2 regions of the Telluria sp. ZT3P39 genome follow, and region 2 is predicted to be linked to the other one. Evidence: predicted binding sites of a transcription regulator. Region 2 holds the regulator's gene; the other holds the start of a gene.
What was found. The regulator HrcA, encoded in region 2, represses chaperone genes, less so after heat shock. The targets are predictions, from matches to a motif close to TTAGCACTCNNNNNNNNNGAGTGCTAA.
Positions count from the first base shown of each region.

Region 1 (8,724 bases), on a different contig from region 2:
GCAGCACGGTCTTGCGGTAGCCGGGCGGTGCGTCATGGAAGTATTCCCAGGCGACGGGGTCGCGCTGGAACAGCGTGAGCTCAGCGCTGGACAGCTCGGGCGTATCGCTGCGCTCGTGCGCGTAGATGCCGGACCTCGCCTCGCGGCGCAGCGCAAAGGCCGCCTCGCCCGCGGGCAGCATCTTGCCCTCGGCGCGCAGCTTGTCGATCTTGGCGATGTTCACCACACTCCAGATCGAGGTGGCCTTGCGCGGCGTGAAGCGGATCACGTAGCGCTCGTCGTCGATGCGCTTGCGGCGCCCGTCGATCCAGCCGAAGCACAGGGCTTCGTCGACCGACTCCGACCACGACATGCAGGGGTGCTCCGAGCCGGTCTTGTAGAAGCCGACCAGCAGTTCGGTGGCGCTGGCCGAATTGGCGGCGAGCCAGCTGCGGAAGGCGGATGGATCGGCGAAGAAGGTGGGTGTCATGGGCTGGCAAACAGGCAGATCGGAGGGTGTGCGTTTCTCCGTGAAGTAAAAAAGCCTGCGAGGCGCGAACCCCGCAGGCTTTTCGAAGGGGTGGCGCCGGATCAAACCGGCGCCTAACCGCACAATTACATCATGCCGTCCATGCCGCCCATACCACCCATGCCGCCCATGCCGCCCATGCCGCCGGCTGGCTTGTCTTCAGCCGCTTCCGAGACCATGCAGTCGGTGGTCAGCATCAGGCCGGCGATCGACGCTGCATTCTGCAGTGCCGAACGGGTGACCTTGGCTGGGTCCAGCACGCCCATTTCGACCATGTCGCCGTAGGTGCCGTTGGCGGCGTTGTAGCCGTAGTTGCCGGTGCCGGCGATCACAGCTGCGACCACGACCGATGGCTCGTCGCCGGCGTTCTGGACGATCATGCGCAGCGGCTCTTCCATGGCGCGCAGGACGATCTTGATGCCTGCGTCCTGGTCAGGGTTGTCGCCCTTGATGTTGATCGACGAACGTGCGCGCAGCAGGGCAACGCCGCCGCCTGGCACGATGCCTTCTTCAACGGCAGCGCGGGTAGCGTGCAGTGCGTCTTCGACGCGGGCCTTCTTCTCTTTCATCTCGACTTCGGTGGCTGCACCGACGCGGATCACGGCAACGCCGCCGGCCAGCTTGGCCACGCGCTCTTGCAGCTTTTCGCGGTCGTAGTCCGAGGTCGCTTCTTCGATCTGGATACGCACCATCTTGACGCGTGCCTCGATCGATTCAGCGGCGCCGGCGCCGTCGATGATGATGGTGTTTTCCTTGCCGACTTCGACGCGCTTGGCCTGGCCCAGTTCCGCCAGCGTGACCTTTTCCAGGGTCAGGCCGACTTCTTCTGCGATGACCTGGCCGCCGGTCAGGACAGCGATGTCTTCCAGCATGGCCTTGCGGCGGTCGCCGAAGCCTGGCGCCTTGACGGCGACGGTCTTCAGGATGCCGCGGATGTTGTTGACGACCAGGGTCGCCAGCGCTTCGCCTTCGATGTCTTCGGCGACGATCACCAGCGGACGGCCGGCTTTCGCGACTTGTTCCAGGATCGGCAGCAGGTCACGGATGTTCGAGATCTTCTTGTCGCACAGCAGGATGAACGGGCTCTCGTGAACGGCGACCTGCTTGTCCGGGTTGTTGATGAAGTAAGGCGACAGGTAGCCGCGGTCGAACTGCATGCCTTCCACGATATCCAGCTCGTCGTTCAGCGACTTGCCGTCTTCCACGGTGATGACGCCTTCCTTGCCGACTTTGTCCATCGCTTCGGCGATACGCTCGCCGATCGAGTAATCGGAGTTGGCCGAGATCGCGCCGACCTGGGCGATTTCCTTGGTGGTGGTGCATGGACGGGCGATCTTCGCCAGCTCTTCGACGGTGGCGGCAACTGCCTTGTCGATGCCGCGCTTCAGGTCCATCGGGTTCATGCCGGCGGCAACGAACTTCATGCCTTCGCGGACGATGGCTTGCGCCAGCACGGTCGCGGTGGTGGTGCCGTCACCGGCGTTGTCGCTGGTCTTGGAAGCGACTTCCTTGACCATTTGCGCGCCCATGTTCATCAGCTTGTCTTTGAGTTCGATTTCTTTGGCGACCGAGACGCCGTCCTTGGTCACGGTCGGCGAGCCGAACGAGCGCTCCAGCACGACGTTGCGGCCTTTCGGGCCCAGGGTGACTTTGACTGCGTTGGCGAGAATGTTGACGCCTTCGACCATTTTGGCGCGCGCTGCGTCGCCGAAGATTACTTCTTTAGCTGCCATGTGTAGTGCTCCGAATGAGTGCGTGAATGGATTGCGGGAGGAATGCGGGCTTGAATTACAGGGCCACGACGGCCATGATGTCTTCTTCGCGCATGACCAGCAGTTCCTGGCCATCGACCTTGACGGCCTGGCCCGAGTACTTGCCGAACAGGACGCGGTCGCCGACCTTCACTTCGAGCGCGCGCAGCTGGCCGTTGTCCTGCACCTTGCCGTTGCCGACGGCGAGGATTTCGCCCTGGTCCGGCTTCTCGGCGGCTGCATCAGGGATGATCAGGCCGGATGCGGTCTTGGTTTCCTGGTCGAGACGCTTCACGATTACGCGATCGTGCAGAGGACGAAGGTTCATGCAAAACTCCTTGTTTTTCAGTGGTTTGACTAGCTGGTTGGCGCCGCCATACAAGGGCGTCGCCAGAAAATGAGTGACATCGGTTGTTAGCACTCTCAACTAACGAGTGCTAACGAGAGCTAATTATAGGGACGATAACCCCCTATTTCAAGGCTCAATGTGAAGCTGATAACCGACTAATTTGAGAAATCGCAATTTGCCAGGGCGCTTTACCCATGACGGGTGTGGTGTCGCAGACAACAGGCGGGCAGGGTATACTGGATGGCAGGCCGATGCCGCACGGCTCGCGACCGACGCTTTTGCGCCCGCTCAGGGTGCGTGCATTACGGTTGACTGAAAAACCATCCCGGACCTATAGTGTCGAATGATTTCCGAATTCCAAGACCTCTCCGACAAAATTGACCGGCTCGCCCAACTGACCCAGTCATTGCGTGCCGAGAACTACCTGCTGCGCCAGGCCAACAGCCTGCTGAGCGCCGAAAACCTCGCCTTCAAGGAGCGCATGCTGCTGGCCCAGGCCCGCGTCGAAGCGCTGCTCGCGCAGTTCCCGGCGCCTGAAGCCGCGCTCGATCCCGACGCGGGCGAAGACGAAGCCGGCGAGGCCGCCGAAGCCGGCGCCTCCAACGCCGCACACGACAGCGAGGCTACCCAATGATCCATCTCGATTGCAGCATCATGGGCCAGTCCTACCGCCTGGCCTGCCGCGAAGGCGAAGAGCGAACGCTGCGCGAAGCCGTCCATTACCTCGATGGCAAGATGTGCGCGCTGCGCGACTCGGGCAAGGTCAAGGGCACCGACCGCATCGCCGTGATGGCGGCGCTGAGCGTGGCCGCCGAATTCCTGTCGGTGAAGTCGCCGCAAGGGCCGCTATCGGACATGTCCATCCTCGAAGTCAAGCAAAAACTCGAAGCGATGCACACGGTGCTCGACAGCGCCTTGTCGCCGCAAGAAAATCTCGCCTAGGCCTGAATTCGTTTGACATGGGCGTCCAGCGTAGTAAACTGGCGCCTACCCTGCGGTGTTCGAGATTTGCCATATATTCCTTGAACCATTCTTTCGCATAGGTTGTGGAACAATGCTTGGTGGGCGCGATCGTCACTAGTTTGACGAACCCGAAATTGAGCTGACTGCGACCACCTTGAGCCTTTTGGTTCGGGATGCCGGCAATAACGGCACAGGCGGGGCTACACACACGAGCGGTTGCGCACCTTGGTACGCAGCCGCTTTTTTTTGCGCGCGCTCCTGGCGCGTCTTGTATTCGATGGAGGCGCGGTGCGCTATTGGTTGATGAAATCCGAGCCGGACGAAGTCAGTTTCGACGACGTGCTGGCCGCGCCCGGGCAGACGGTGGCCTGGTTCGGCGTGCGTAACTACCAGGCGCGCAACTTCATGCGCGACGCAATGGCCGTCGGCGACGGCATCCTGTTCTATCACTCCAGCTGCGCGGTGCCGGGCGTGGCGGGCATCGCCGAAGTGGCCAGCGACCCGTATCCGGATGCGACCCAGTTCGACGCCAGCTCCCATTATCACGACCCGAAAGCGACGCCAGACGAGCCGCGCTGGATCTCGGTCGACGTGCGCGCCATCGAAGCGGGGCGCTACCTGCCCTTGAGCGAGATGCGCGCTACGCCCGCGCTGGAGGACATGGTGCTGCTGCAGAAGGGCAGCCGCCTGTCGATTTCGCCGGTGACGCAGGCCCAGTGGAACACCATCACCGCACTGCTCAAGCAAGGGAAGCGCTGATGGACTTCCAGCTGATCCTGGCGCTGCTGGCCATGGGTGCATTCGGGGGCTTCGCGGCCGGCTTGCTGGGCATCGGCGGCGGCATGGTGCTGGTGCCCTTCATCACGATGATGTTCACCGCACGCGGCATTAAGCCCGAACTGGTCATCCACATGGCGATCGCCACCTCGCTCGCCACCATCCTGTTTACCTCGCTGTCCTCGGTGCGCGCCCACCACCAGCACGGCGCGGTGCTGTGGCCCGTGGTGAAGCTGCTGGCGCCAGGCATCCTGGTCGGATCCTGGATCGGGCCCTGGATCGGCAAGCAGATGGATGCATCGAGGCTGGCCCTGTTCTTCGGCGTGTTCGTGGCCTTCTCGGCGACCCAGATGCTGATCGGGAAAAAGCCGGCCGCCGCGCGCGAGCTGCCCGGCAGACCGGGCATGTTCGCGGCGGGCGGCGTGATCGGCACCCTGTCGGGCATCGTGGGCGCGGGCGGCGGCTTCGTGTCGGTACCCTTCATGACCTGGTGCGGCGTGCGCATTCACAATGCGGTCGCCACCAGCGCGGCGCTGGGCTTTCCGATCGCGCTGTCGGGCACCATTTCGAACATGTATTACGGCTGGGGCGAGCCCGGGCTGCCCGACTACTCGCTCGGGTTCATCTACCTGCCGGCGCTGGCCGTCATCGCGCTGGCCAGCGTGAGCATGGCGCCGCTGGGCGCGCGCACCGCGCACAAGATGCCGGTGCGCCGGCTGCAGAAGATCTTCGCGATGATCCTGTATGCGCTCGCGGCGTATATGTTCTGGAAGGGCATCAACCCGTAGGGATTCAGTAGCGAGTCCATTGGGTGCGATCACGGAACCGATAACGATCTACGTAGCAAATCCCCGCATCCGCGCGCGGTTCATCGGCAAATCCCGTACCCGCGCGCCGCAGGCATCCGCCACCGCATTGGCCAGCGCCCCCGCCGCCGGTCCTTGCGCGGCTTCGCCGGTGCCCAGGAAAGCTTGGCCGGGACGATCGAGCAGGTGGACCTCGACGCGGCCAGGCACGCCATCGAAGCGCAGGATCGGGTAGCTGGCCCAGTCCTGGGTCAGCACGCCTTGAGCGTCGAAGTGCACCTGCTCGAACAGGGTCCAGCTCGACGACTGGAGGATGCCGCCCTCGATCTGGTTGCGCACCCCATCGGGGCTGACGATCTCGCCGCAATCGACCGCGGCGATGGCGCGCGTGATGCGCACGAAGCCGGTGTCGAGGGCTACCTCGACTTCCAGCGCGATGGCGCAGTAAGCAGCCAGGTTCTTGTAGCGGGCAAAGGCGAAGCCGCGGCCGCGGCCCGCCGTTTTTTTATACGCATCCCAGCCGAACTTCGCAGCGGCCAGCTTCACCACCGCGATCGCGCGCGGGTCCTCCAGGTGGCGCAGGCGGAAGGCCACCGGGTCGCTTTTTGCCGCGCGCGCCAGTTCGTCCATGAAGCTCTCGATGGCGAACACATTGCAGTAGGCGCCGAGCGAGCGCAGGGCCGAGGTGCGGAAGGGGCCTGCCGCTTGGAAGCGGTGGGTCACGCGGGCGTTCGGCAGCACGTAATAGGGAATCGCATTGCGGTCGCCGCTGCCCTGCGGCTGCGGGATCGGTTTCGGCGCGGGTGGCGCAAACGGCCGCGCCAGGTGGGTGGCGGCCAGCAGGTTGCCGGCCTTGCCGGGGCGCGTATTGTGCGGCTGGCTCCAGACCTCGTACCGCCAGTCGGCGATGCGGCCCGCCGCGTCCAGGGTCGCCCGCACCTCGGCCACCATCGCCGGGCCGTAGGGCTCCCAGCAATGCTCTTCCTCGCGCATCCACTGCACCCGCACCGGGTTGCCGGGGAAGGCGCGCGCCAGCAGGATCGCGTCGGCCGCCACGTCGTCGGCGCCGTTGTGGCCGTAGCAGCCGGAACCTTCCATGTGCACGCAGCGGATCGCCTCCTCGGGCGCGCCGATCAGTTCGGCCAGCGCGGCGCGCAGCGGGAACACGCCCTGCGAATGGGTCCACACGGTGTAGCGGCCCTCTTCGAGTTGCGCGACGGCGCAGGATGGCCCCAAGGACGCATGCAGCTGGAACGGGCGGGTGTAGGTCGCGCGCAGGGTCTGGCCGGCGGCGCCTGGAACCCCGCGCGCAAGAATCTGCTGCGGCTGCGAGGGGAGGCTGCGCACCAGCGTCGCCACGTCCTGGCCGGCCGGGAGCAGGGCCGGCGTCTCCCAGCGCACCGCCCGCGCCAGCGCGCTTGCGGCCTTCACCGCGCGCCACTCCTCGTCCGCGATCACGGCCAGGAAGCGGCCGTCGCGCACGACATCGAGCACGCCGGGCAGGCGCATCACCTGCGCAGTGTCGACCGCGAGCAGCCGCGCCGTCCTTGACGGCGGGCGCACCACCCGCGCATGCACCATGGCGGGCAGGCGCAGGTCGTGCACGTAGGCGAGTTCGCCTTTCAGCTTGCCGGGGATGTCGACCCGCGGCAGCGTCACGCCGGCATAACGCGGTGCGCCCTTCTGGCGCGGGGGCAGGGCGCCGGTGGCGCGCACGTGCTGCTGGCCGTTGGCCACCAGCTCGCCGAAGCTGACGCGGCGGCCGTCGGGTGCGCGGAACACGCTGTTGGTTTGCACAAGTAGCGCCGCCGGCACGGCCAGGCGCGCGGCTGCCCTGGCAAGCAGCAGCGCGCGCACCTGGGCCGCCGCATGGCGCAGCGCGGTGCCGCTGTCCTGCATCGAATGGCTGCCGGCGGTATAGCCTTCGTCGGGCGTGCGGTCGGTGTCGGCGGTGACCAGCTCCAGGCGTCCCGGATCGATCTGCAGCTCGTGCGCGGCCACCTGCAGCAGCGCGGTCCGGATGCCCTGGCCCAGCTCCACCTTGCCGGTGAAGACCGTGACGCGGTTGTCGGCGCCGACCCGGATCCAGGCGTCCAGCCAGGGCGTCTTGTCCAGGCTTCCCGGCAGCTTCGCGCCTTGCGCATGTGAAGGCAGCGCGAAGGACAGCATCAGGAAGCCATTCGCGGCCAGGAAGCGGCGGCGGCCCTTGTCGCGAGGATCGCTGCTCATCGTATGTTTCGCACCGGTTGCGTTGCCAGCACGTCGGCGGCGCGCCGCACCGCGCGCAGGATGCGCATGTGGGTGCCGCAGCGGCACAGGTTCGGCTGCATCCAGCTGCGGATCTGCTCATCGCTCGGCGCAGGGACCTGTTCGAACAGGGCGGTGGCGCGCATGATCATGCCGGCGATGCAGTAGCCGCATTGCGCCGCCTGCTCGTCGATGAAGGCCTGCCGCAGCACCACGCCCGGCACCCAGCGGCTGCCGGGCGACTCCACCGTGCGCACGGCGCGCGCGCCCACCAGCGCCACCGGCAGCACGCAGGACATCACGGGCGCCTTGTCGAGCATCACGGTGCAGGAGCCGCATTGCCCCAGGCCGCAGCCGAACTTCGCGCCATTGAGCTTGAGGTCGTTGCGCAGCACGTAGAGCAGCGGCGTGTCCGGATCGACGTCGACCGTGTGCGGCTTGCCGTTGACCTGCAGGCGGAAGGTGGTCATGGTTGTTTGGCTTTCTGGACGCTGTCCTCGAGATCCGGCCAGGGTGCCGCCTTGGCTCCGTAGCGCCGCAGGTAGGCGGCCAATGCAGTCACTTGCGCATCGTTGAGCATCGCGCCAAAAGCCGGCATGAAGCGTCCCGGCTCGCCGTTCGGGGGCGTGACGCCTTCCCTGATCAGGTGGACCAGGTTGCGCGGGTCCGGGTCGTAGAGTGCGACTGCTTTCTGCAGCGGCAGCGCGGCGCCGGAGCCGGCATCGCGCCCGGCGTCGTGGCAGCGCGCGCAGGCCATCGCGTAGACCTCGTAACCCATGCGCATCTGCTGCGCGTCGTCCCCGTCGGCGGCGGGGACGGGAAGGCTGCCCGGCGTATTGGCCGGCGTCGCGCGTGCCGGGGCCTGTGCCAGGAAGCTGTGGATGTAGGTGGCGACGGCGGCGACGTCCCGCGGATCGGATTGTCCCAGGTTGGCGGCGACATCCCGCATCGGCCCGGCGGCGATCGCATGGCCGGGTGCGACACCGGTGCGCAGGTACTCAAGCAGGTGCGCGCGCGTCCATGGCAGGGGCGAGGGCGAATTAGCATTCAGCGCAGGCGCATACCAGTTCTCGGCCTCGCCGCCGTCGAGCCGGCGCTTGAGGTCCGGGCCGCCGAGCATCGTGCGCGGCGTATGGCATGCGCCGCAGTGGGCCAGCGCATTGGCCACATAGGCGCCGCGGTTCCATTGGAGCGACTGGCGCGGATCGGCCTGCCATGGCGCGTCCTCCAGGTAGAGCAGGTTCCAGAACGCGACCAGCGGCCGGAGACCGAACGGGAAGCGCATGTCGTTCTCGCGGGCGGGGGCGCTCAGGGCGGGCCGCG
Region 1 is NZ_JCASIH010000038.1:11,252-19,975, reverse strand. It holds gene AC56LR_RS20895 (YdeI/OmpD-associated family protein) at 1-469, opposite strand, end outside; gene groL (chaperonin GroEL) at 595-2,241, opposite strand; gene groES (co-chaperone GroES) at 2,297-2,587, opposite strand; gene AC56LR_RS20880 (hypothetical protein) at 2,952-3,242, shown strand; gene AC56LR_RS20875 (cell division protein ZapA) at 3,239-3,550, shown strand; RNA gene ssrS (6S RNA) at 3,595-3,776, shown strand; gene AC56LR_RS20865 (EVE domain-containing protein) at 3,860-4,330, shown strand; gene AC56LR_RS20860 (sulfite exporter TauE/SafE family protein) at 4,330-5,136, shown strand; gene AC56LR_RS20855 (xanthine dehydrogenase family protein molybdopterin-binding subunit) at 5,185-7,383, opposite strand; gene AC56LR_RS20850 ((2Fe-2S)-binding protein) at 7,380-7,871, opposite strand; gene AC56LR_RS20845 (c-type cytochrome) at 7,868-8,724, opposite strand, start outside.
Region 1: the regulator HrcA is predicted to act here: its motif matches at 2,674-2,700, upstream of groES (co-chaperone GroES).

Region 2 (8,724 bases):
TCTTCGACTTCGACATCTTCTCGGTGCCGCCGATATTCACCGGCTGGCCATCCGCGACGAGTACCGCGTTCTGCGGGCGGCCCTTGTCGTCGAAAGTCAGCTCGACGTCGGCCGGGTTGAACCAGGTCTTCTTGCCGGACGGGTCTTCGCGGTAGTAGGTTTCGTTCAGCACCATGCCCTGGGTGAGCAGGTTCACGAACGGCTCGTCGAACTTCACCAGACCGAAATCGCGCATGACTTTCGTCCAGAAACGCGCGTACAGCAGGTGCATGACGGCGTGCTCGATGCCGCCGATGTACTGGTCCATCGGCATCCAGTAGTCGTTGCGCGCATCGACCATGGCCTCGTTCGAACCCGGCGAGGTATAGCGCATGTAGTACCAGGACGAATCGATGAAGGTGTCCATCGTGTCGGTCTCGCGGCGCGCCGGCTTGCCGCATTTCGGGCAGTCGCACTTCAGGAAGGCTTCGTCCTTGTTGAGCGGGTTGCCGGTGCCGTCCGGGACCAGGTGTTCCGGCAGCACGACCGGCAGGTCTTTTTCAGGAACCGGTACCGAACCGCAGTCGCCGCAGTGGATCATCGGGATCGGCGTACCCCAGTAGCGCTGGCGCGAGATGCCCCAGTCGCGCAGGCGGAAGGTGACCTTCTTGTCGCCCAGGTTCTGGCCGGCGAGGTCGCCGGCCACCGCATTGACGGCCGAGGTGTAATCGAGGCCGTCGTACTTGCCCGAATTGATGGTACGGCCCTGCTCCTTGTCGCCGTACCACTCCTGCCAGCCATCGAGCGAGAATTCCTGGCCTTCGACGGCGACGACCTGCTTGATCGGCAGACTGTATTTTTGCGCGAAACCGAAGTCGCGCTCGTCGTGGCCCGGCACGCCCATCACGGCGCCGTCGCCATAGGTAATCAATACGTAGTTGCCGATCCAGACCGGGATCTGTTCGCCGGTGATCGGATGGGTGACGAACAGGCCGGTCGGCATGCCCTTCTTTTCCATCGTCGCCATGTCGGCTTCGATCACGGAGCCCATCTTGCACTCGGCGATGAAGGCCTGCAGCTCCGGGTTGTCGCGGGCCGCGTGCTGGGCCAGCGCGTGTTCCGGCGCCACGGCGCAGAAGGTCACGCCCATGATGGTGTCGGCGCGGGTGGTGAAGACGTAGAGCTTGCCCTCGTTGATCAGCTCACCCTTGTCGTCCTTGACCTCGTGCGGGAAGGCGAAGCGCACGCCGGTGGACTTGCCGATCCAGTTGGCCTGCATGGTGCGCACGCGCTCCGGCCAGCCGGGGAGCTTGTTGTCGACGTGATCGAGCAGCTCGTCGGCGTAGTCGGTGATGCGCACGTAGTACATCGGGATCTCGCGCTTTTCGATCGGCGCGCCCGAACGCCAGCCGCGGCCGTCCACCACCTGCTCGTTGGCCAGCACGGTCTGGTCGACCGGGTCCCAGTTCACGGTACCTGTCTTCTGGTAGATGATGCCCTTTTCGAGCATCTTGAGGAACATCCACTGGTTCCACTTGTAGTATTCCGGCTTGCAGGCGGTCATCTCGCGCGACCAGTCGATGGCCAGGCCCATCGATTCCATCTGCCCGCGCATATGCGCGATGTTCGAATAAGTCCACTCGGCCGGCGGCACGTTGTTCGCCATCGCCGCATTTTCGGCCGGCATGCCGAAGGCGTCCCAGCCCATCGGCATGAGCACGTTGTAGCCGTTCATCCGCAGGTAGCGGTACATCACGTCATTGATCGTATAGTTGCGCACGTGGCCCATGTGCAGCTTGCCCGATGGGTAAGGCAGCATCGAGCAGGCGTAATACTTGCCTTTTGGGAAACGTGGGTCGTGTTCGACGGCTTTATAGGCCTCGATCGACTTCCAGTAGGCCTGGGCGGCCTGTTCGACTTCGGCTGGACTATATTTTTCTTGCATGGTGATCTGCGGACGGAAAAAGGGAGTGGAGCAGAACATTATACTGGTTCATTTTGCACTGCGGCGAAAGCTGCAGGCCTGGGGCGCGGTCGGCCCCCAATGAAAAACCGCCACCGCCGCGCGAGCGGGGATGGCGGTTCAGCCAGGCGAGGCGAATCTAGCGCAGCACCAGCTCCAGCGCCGGCTCGTCGCCATAATCCTCGTAGCGCTCATTGATGCCGCCGACGCAGAAGGCGATCTCCTCGAACAGGTCGGGCACCGTGGCCTTCATCTTGCCCGCATCCGTGATCACGATCTCCAGCACCTCGTTGGCTTTCAGGGTGAACTTGGTCATGTTTTCGTCGTCGCGCAGGTAGCTCAGGCAGTCGACCCAGGCGTCGATGCTGTTCGCGTACGAGTCGGGAAAGCCGAAGGCGCGGCGCGATTCGAGGTGGAAGGAGGCTTCGTCGACGATGGCGGCGCCATTGAGTTCAGCGGTGGCCATATCAAGCTTTCAGCCCAAGCACGTCGTCCATGCCGAACAGGCCCTTCGGCTTGCCGGCCAGGTAACGCGCGGCGCGCAGGGCGCCGTGGGCATAGGTGACGCGGCTGCTCGACTTGTGGCTGATCTCGATGCGCTCGCCCGTCCCTAAAAACATCACGGTATGGTCGCCCACCACGTCGCCGCCGCGCACGGTGGCAAAGCCGATGGTCGATGGATCGCGCTCGCCGGTCACGCCTTCGCGCCCGTACACGGCGCAATCCTTCAGGTCGCGGCCCAAAGCATCGGCGATGACTTCGCCCATCTTCAGCGCGGTGCCGGAAGGCGCATCGACCTTGTGGCGGTGGTGCGCTTCGACGATCTCGATGTCATAGCCTTCATTGAAGCTCTTCGCCGCCATCTCGAGCAGCTTGAGGGTGACGTTCACGCCCACGCTCATGTTCGGGGCGAACACCACGCCGACCTTCTCGCCGGCCGCGCGGATCGCAGCCTTGCCGGCATCGTCGAAGCCGGTGGTGCCGATCACCATCTGCACATTGTTGGCGGCGCAGTATTCGAGGTGGCGCAGCGTGCCTTCGGGACGGGTGAAGTCGATCAGCACGTCGGCATTGGCCAGAGCGGCTGCCAGGTCGGACTGGATCAGCACTCCGGTCGGCTGGCCGGCAAAGGCGCCGGCGTCCGTGCCGATCGCGGGCGAGCCGGCGATGTCGAGCGCGCCGGCCAGGATGGCGTCCGGCGCGGCCTGGATGGCTTCGACCAGCATGCGGCCCATGCGGCCGCTGGCGCCGGCAACGGCGATCTTCAGTTGCGTCGTCATGCTGTGGCCTCGTTACTGGATGACCGGGGCGCCGCCGACCTTGACCGGTTCGACCGGGCGGGTTTCCTGCTTGGCCTTGGTGCTGACCTTGGCCGGACCGGCGATGCGGTCGATGTATTCGCGTTCGGTCGGCAGGTTGCCGCCTTCGAAGCGCGCGACCTTGTCGTCCTTGAAGAAGACGGTGACGCGGCTGGTGGTCAGCTCGCCGTTGCCGCGCGCGAGGTAGAACGGGAAGTCCCAGCGGTCGGCGTGGAACATGTCGGTCAACAGCGGCGAACCGAGGATGAAGCGCACCTGCTCCTTGGTCTGGCCTTCTTTCAGCTGGGCCAGCATCTCTTGCGAGACGAAGTTACCCTGCTGGATGTCGGGGCGGTAAGGCGAGAAGATCCACATGAATTTCTGCAGCTTGCTGGCCTGGACCGTCTGGGCGCCGGCGTTGGCGGCGGCCGCCGATTTCTGCGCGTCGGCGGCAACCGCGGCCGGGTCCGTGCTCACCGGCGGCGCAGGGCGCGTCTGGTTGCGCCAGGCGGCGCAGCCAGAGAGCATCAGCGTGCACGCGAGGCCGGCCGCAAGGGCTGCCCGGGCTGAAAATCGACGGAGAACGGCTGGTTTGACGCGCATAGGTAACCTCAAAACGTTTGAGCGGGAGCTCCAAAACGCTATATCATAAAGCACTCCGCCAATATACGAGCAACAAACATGAGTAACAATCCCACCGACCTGAAGGCCAGCGGCCTGAAGGCTACCCTGCCGCGCCTGAAAATCCTGGAAATCTTCCAGAACAGCTCCGTTCGGCACCTGACGGCGGAAGATGTCTACAAGATCCTGCTAGCGGAGAACATGGACGTGGGCCTGGCCACCGTCTACCGCGTGCTGACCCAGTTCGAGCAGGCCGGCCTGCTCAACCGTAACCACTTCGAAACCGGCAAGGCCATCTACGAGCTCAACGCCGGCTCGCACCACGACCACCTGGTGTGCCTCGATTGCGGTCACGTGGAAGAGTTCTACGACGAAGAGATCGAGTCGCGCCAGCACGCGATTGCGGCCGAACGCGGGTACAAGATCGCCGAGCATTCGCTGGCGATTTACGGGAACTGTATCAAGGTGGGGTGTCCACGCAAGGGGTGATGGTGCAAGGATGCGGATCCGTACGCGACGGACTCCGCACCGCGGTCCCCTCACGAATTGCTCAACGCATTCGACAGCAGCTTCGCCGTAATATCCACAATCGGAATCACCCGCTCGTAGGCCATGCGGGTCGGGCCGATCACGCCCAGGGTGCCGACGATGCGGCCGTTGACTTCGTAGGGCGCGGTCACCACGCTCATTTCATCCATCGGCACCAGCTTCGATTCGCCGCCGATGAAGATCTGCACGCCACCTGCCTTGCTCGACACGTCGAGCAGCTGCATCAGCCCCGTCTTCTGCTCGAACATGTCGAACATCTGGCGCAATGAGCTCATGTTCGAGGACAGGTCGGACACCGACAGCAGATTGCGCTCGCCGGAAATGACCATGTCGTCGCCTTCGGCCATCGCCGCGCTGCCGGTTTCCACGGCCATCGCCATCAGGCGCCCCATGTCGTCGCGCAGCTCGCGCAGTTCGCCGGTGAGGCGCTGGCGCACCTGGTCGAAGGTGAGGCCGGCGAAATTCTGGTTCAGGTAATTGGCCGACTGGATCAGCTGCGTCGGCGTGTAGTCGACGTCGGTCAGCAGCAGGCGGTTCTGGACGTCGCCGCGCGGGTCGACGATGACCAGCAGGATGCGCTTTTCGGACAGGCGCAGGAATTCGATCTGCTGGAACACCGATTCGCGGCGCGGGCTTTGCACCACGCCGGCGAACTGCGACAGCGAGGACAGCATCTGGGCAGCATTGGCGATGAGCTTTTGCGGATGCTGCAGGGGCAGGCGCATCTGGTGCGATTCCATCGCGTGCTCGTCGAGATGCTGCACCGTGAGGAGAGTATCGACGAACAGGCGGTAGCCGCGCGGGGTCGGGATGCGGCCGGCCGAGGTGTGCGGGCTGGAGACATAGCCCATTTCTTCGAGGTCGGCCATGATGTTGCGGATCGTGGCGGGCGACACGTCGAGACCGGAAATCTTCGACAGCGCGCGCGATCCGACCGGCTGGCCGTCGGCGATGTAACGCTCGACGAGGGCTTTGAGCAGGGTCTGGGCGCGGGGTTCGAGTTGCATATTCCAGGAAGGCGGGAGGGTCCGCTACTATTATGCACGCTCCGGCGCGGGCCGCGCCAGTTATCCGTGCGCGCGCTTGAGCCAGTCGACCAGGCCGTCCAGGCTGTGCACCTCGGCGTCCGGCTCGATCTCGCCGGCGAAGGTGTTTTCCTTGCCCATGCGGTTCATCCAGACGGCGCGCAGGCCGGCGCGCTGGGCGCCCTGCACGTCCAGGCGCAGGTCGTCGCCCACGTACACCGCCTCCTGCGGCGCAATGGCGAGCCGGCGGCAGGCTTCCAGGAAGATCGCCGGTTCGGGCTTGGCCACGCCGAAGTTCGGGGCCGCGACCGAGACCTCGAAATGGCGCTCCAGGCCGATCGTCTGCAGGTCGGCATTGCCGTTGGTGACCGAGGCGATGCGCACCCTGCCCTTCAGGCGCAGCAGCCCGGGCAGCACGTCGTCGTAGGGAATCACGGCGTTGCGGGCGGCGAAGAACTCGGTCATGGCCAGTTCGACCTTGACGGCATCTTCGCCGGCCTGCTCGAAGGCGGCAATGAGGCCGGCGCGGCGCAAGGCGCCCAGGTCGAGCTGGAATTCGGGCTTGCGTGCAAGTAATTCAAGGCGCGCATGGCGCAGGGTGTCGATCGTGAACTGCTGCGCGACCAGCGGCGCGTGCTCGCGCAGCCAGGCAAACAACACCTGCTCGGCCTCGATGATGACCGGCGCGATCGGCCACAGGGTGTCGTCGAGGTCGAACAATACGGCTTTGGGCCAGGGGCGGCGCTGGGGTGTCATGGTGGGGTCTGCTCCGTAAACGTACAGCCAAGCATAGCGAGCCCGGAACTAGAAATCAATGCGGGCCCGTCGGTTACACCCCGATACAAAGGCAAACCGTCCAGCAGCTTGCCAAATGGACTAAAATGTTGGGCGATTATCTATCCGCCGCCACCTTCAGTGCGCGGTTGTGCATTCCACCAGTTGTGATTTTTGGAGAAATTATGAAGAGTTCCTACCTGCGTGCCGGTGCTGCGCTGGCGTGCGCGCTGGCCCTGTCCGCTTGTGGCGGCAGCGACGGCGACCTGGGGCTGGGCGGTTCGTTTTCCGGCGTAACCAAACCGGGCCTGGTCCTGCAGAACAATGGCGGATCCGACCTGACCATCGCCCCGACGGCCAACGGTTCGGGAGCCTTCTTCTTCAGCCAGCTGCAGGAAACCGATTCCGACTATAACGTCACGGTCAAGAGCATCCCGAGCAATGCCGAGAAATGCGAGGCCTTCCGCAATACCGGCAAGGTCGCCTTCACCATCAACACCGTGGTCATCGCCTGCACCGTCAAGACGCACAAGCTGACCGGTACGGTGTCCGGCCTGACGGGCAATAACCTGGTGCTGGTCAACGGCGCCGACCGCATCCCGGTTGCGGCGGGCGCCACGACCTTCGCCATGACCCCGGTGAACGAAGACGCGCCGTATGGCGTCGCCATCCTGACCCAGCCCGACAACCAGACTTGCACGGTTGCCAACGGCAGCGGCGTGATGGGCGCGAACGACGTCAACAACGTCGCCATCGCCTGCGTCAACCGTCCTTAATTCTCCCGGAGCTTACCCAATGAAGTTTTCCCTGATCCGTCCGGCCGGCGCACTGGTACTGGCACTTGGCCTCGCCTCCTGCGGCGGCGGTGGCGACGACAACAATTATTCCATCAAGGGCGTTGTCGAAGGCCTGTCCTATCCTGGCCTGGTGCTGACCACCAATGGCAACGACCTGGCCGTGGCGCCGCCGGCAAAAGCGCTCGACCCGGTGGAATTCACCTTCCCGAACCGGCTCGGCTATGGCGATGAGTTCAACATCTCGATCAAGACCCAACCGGCGCACCAGACCTGTGGCGTCAACACGCAATTCCCGCGCAGCGTCTATGGCACGGGCGGCGAGCTGACCCAGATTAACGCGCGCTTCACGTGCTCGATCAATGCCTATAACATCGGCGGCAAGGTCATCGGCCTGACCGCGGCCAACACCGGCCTGCAGCTTACCAACGGCAGCAGCGGCGGCTCGATCGTGCCGACGCCCGATGCCACCGGTGCGCCGTTCGAATACATGATGCCGTTCGCGGTGCCATTTGGCGTGACCTATGGCGTCACCATCGTGACCCAGCCGGTCGGCGCTTTCTGCACCGTGTCGAACCCGACCGGTACGATGGGCGATGCCGCAGTGACCAATATCGACGTCAACTGCGTACGCACCTGAGCTATTCACGAAACGTATGTCTCGTATTCGAAAGGAGAATTGGACTGATATGCTGTAATGCAGCATACTTGCTCCTGTCTCCTCCAACTCTCCTTAAAAGAATTGGATTTCAGCCCGCCTCACAGCGGGCTTTTTTTTCGCCCATTTTCCGGGCAAGGCGCCCTTAGCTTGCGCGCTTGGCGCTGACCTTCACCACCGCCACCTGGGAGGCGCCGACCGACACCTGGGCGTTGTACGCCTCGGCCGCGCGGGTGGTAGCTGCCGTAGCGTAGCCGCTGACGCCGGCCAGGACCAGGGTGGCGAGGAAGATGGCTTCCATGTGCTTGAGGGTGTTCATTGTCGTGCTCCTTCGGTGGGTGGCGGGCCGTTTCCGGCTGTCGATGGAAGCACTTTAGCCAATGGGGGAGTTTGGCTCCAGCGGGGTGCGACGGACTGCAGGAATGCGCGCTTGAAGGGCGAAAATGCGCGATGTTCGGGGATTGTGCGATGCGGTAGGGTGGGCGGGTCTTCCCGCCCGCGCGTTCAAATCATGCTTATGAAGACGCACCGTGGTTCTTTAACGTTCGTTGAACGCGCGGTCGGCGAAGCCGACCACCCTACCGTTTACAGCAAATTCGCCAGCGCCACGTACTGCTCCAGCCCGACGCCTTCCGGCCGGGCGCCCGGATCGATGCCGGCCTCGACCAACTGGGCCTCGGTGAACATGCCCGCCACGCAGTTGCGGATCACCTTGCGGCGCTGCGAGAAGGCCTTGGCCACCACTTTCTCGAGCGTGGCGCCGTCGCATGCCAGCATCTCGCGCTTGGGGATCATGCGCACGATGGCCGAATCCACGCGCGGCGGCGGATCGAAAGCGGTCGGCGGCACGATGAACATCAGGCTCATGTCGTAGCGCCACTGCAGCATCACCGACAGGCGGCCATAGGCCTTGGTGCCCGGCTCGGCCACCATGCGCTCGACCACTTCCTTTTGCAGCATGAAGTGCTGGTCTTCGACCAGCGGCGCGAACTCGGCCAGGTGAAACAGCAGCGGGCTCGAGATGTTGTACGGCAGGTTGCCGACGATGCGCAGGCGCTGCCCT
Region 2 is NZ_JCASIH010000013.1:10,590-19,313, reverse strand. It holds gene leuS (leucine--tRNA ligase) at 1-1,924, opposite strand, end outside; gene AC56LR_RS13660 (barstar family protein) at 2,082-2,408, opposite strand; gene dapB (4-hydroxy-tetrahydrodipicolinate reductase) at 2,410-3,222, opposite strand; gene AC56LR_RS13650 (outer membrane protein assembly factor BamE) at 3,235-3,768, opposite strand; gene fur (ferric iron uptake transcriptional regulator) at 3,922-4,350, shown strand; gene hrcA (heat-inducible transcriptional repressor HrcA) at 4,401-5,417, opposite strand; gene AC56LR_RS13635 (HAD family hydrolase) at 5,478-6,191, opposite strand; gene AC56LR_RS13630 (hypothetical protein) at 6,395-6,985, shown strand; gene AC56LR_RS13625 (hypothetical protein) at 7,005-7,643, shown strand; gene AC56LR_RS13620 (hypothetical protein) at 7,807-7,980, opposite strand; gene rsmA (16S rRNA (adenine(1518)-N(6)/adenine(1519)-N(6))-dimethyltransferase RsmA) at 8,247-8,724, opposite strand, start outside.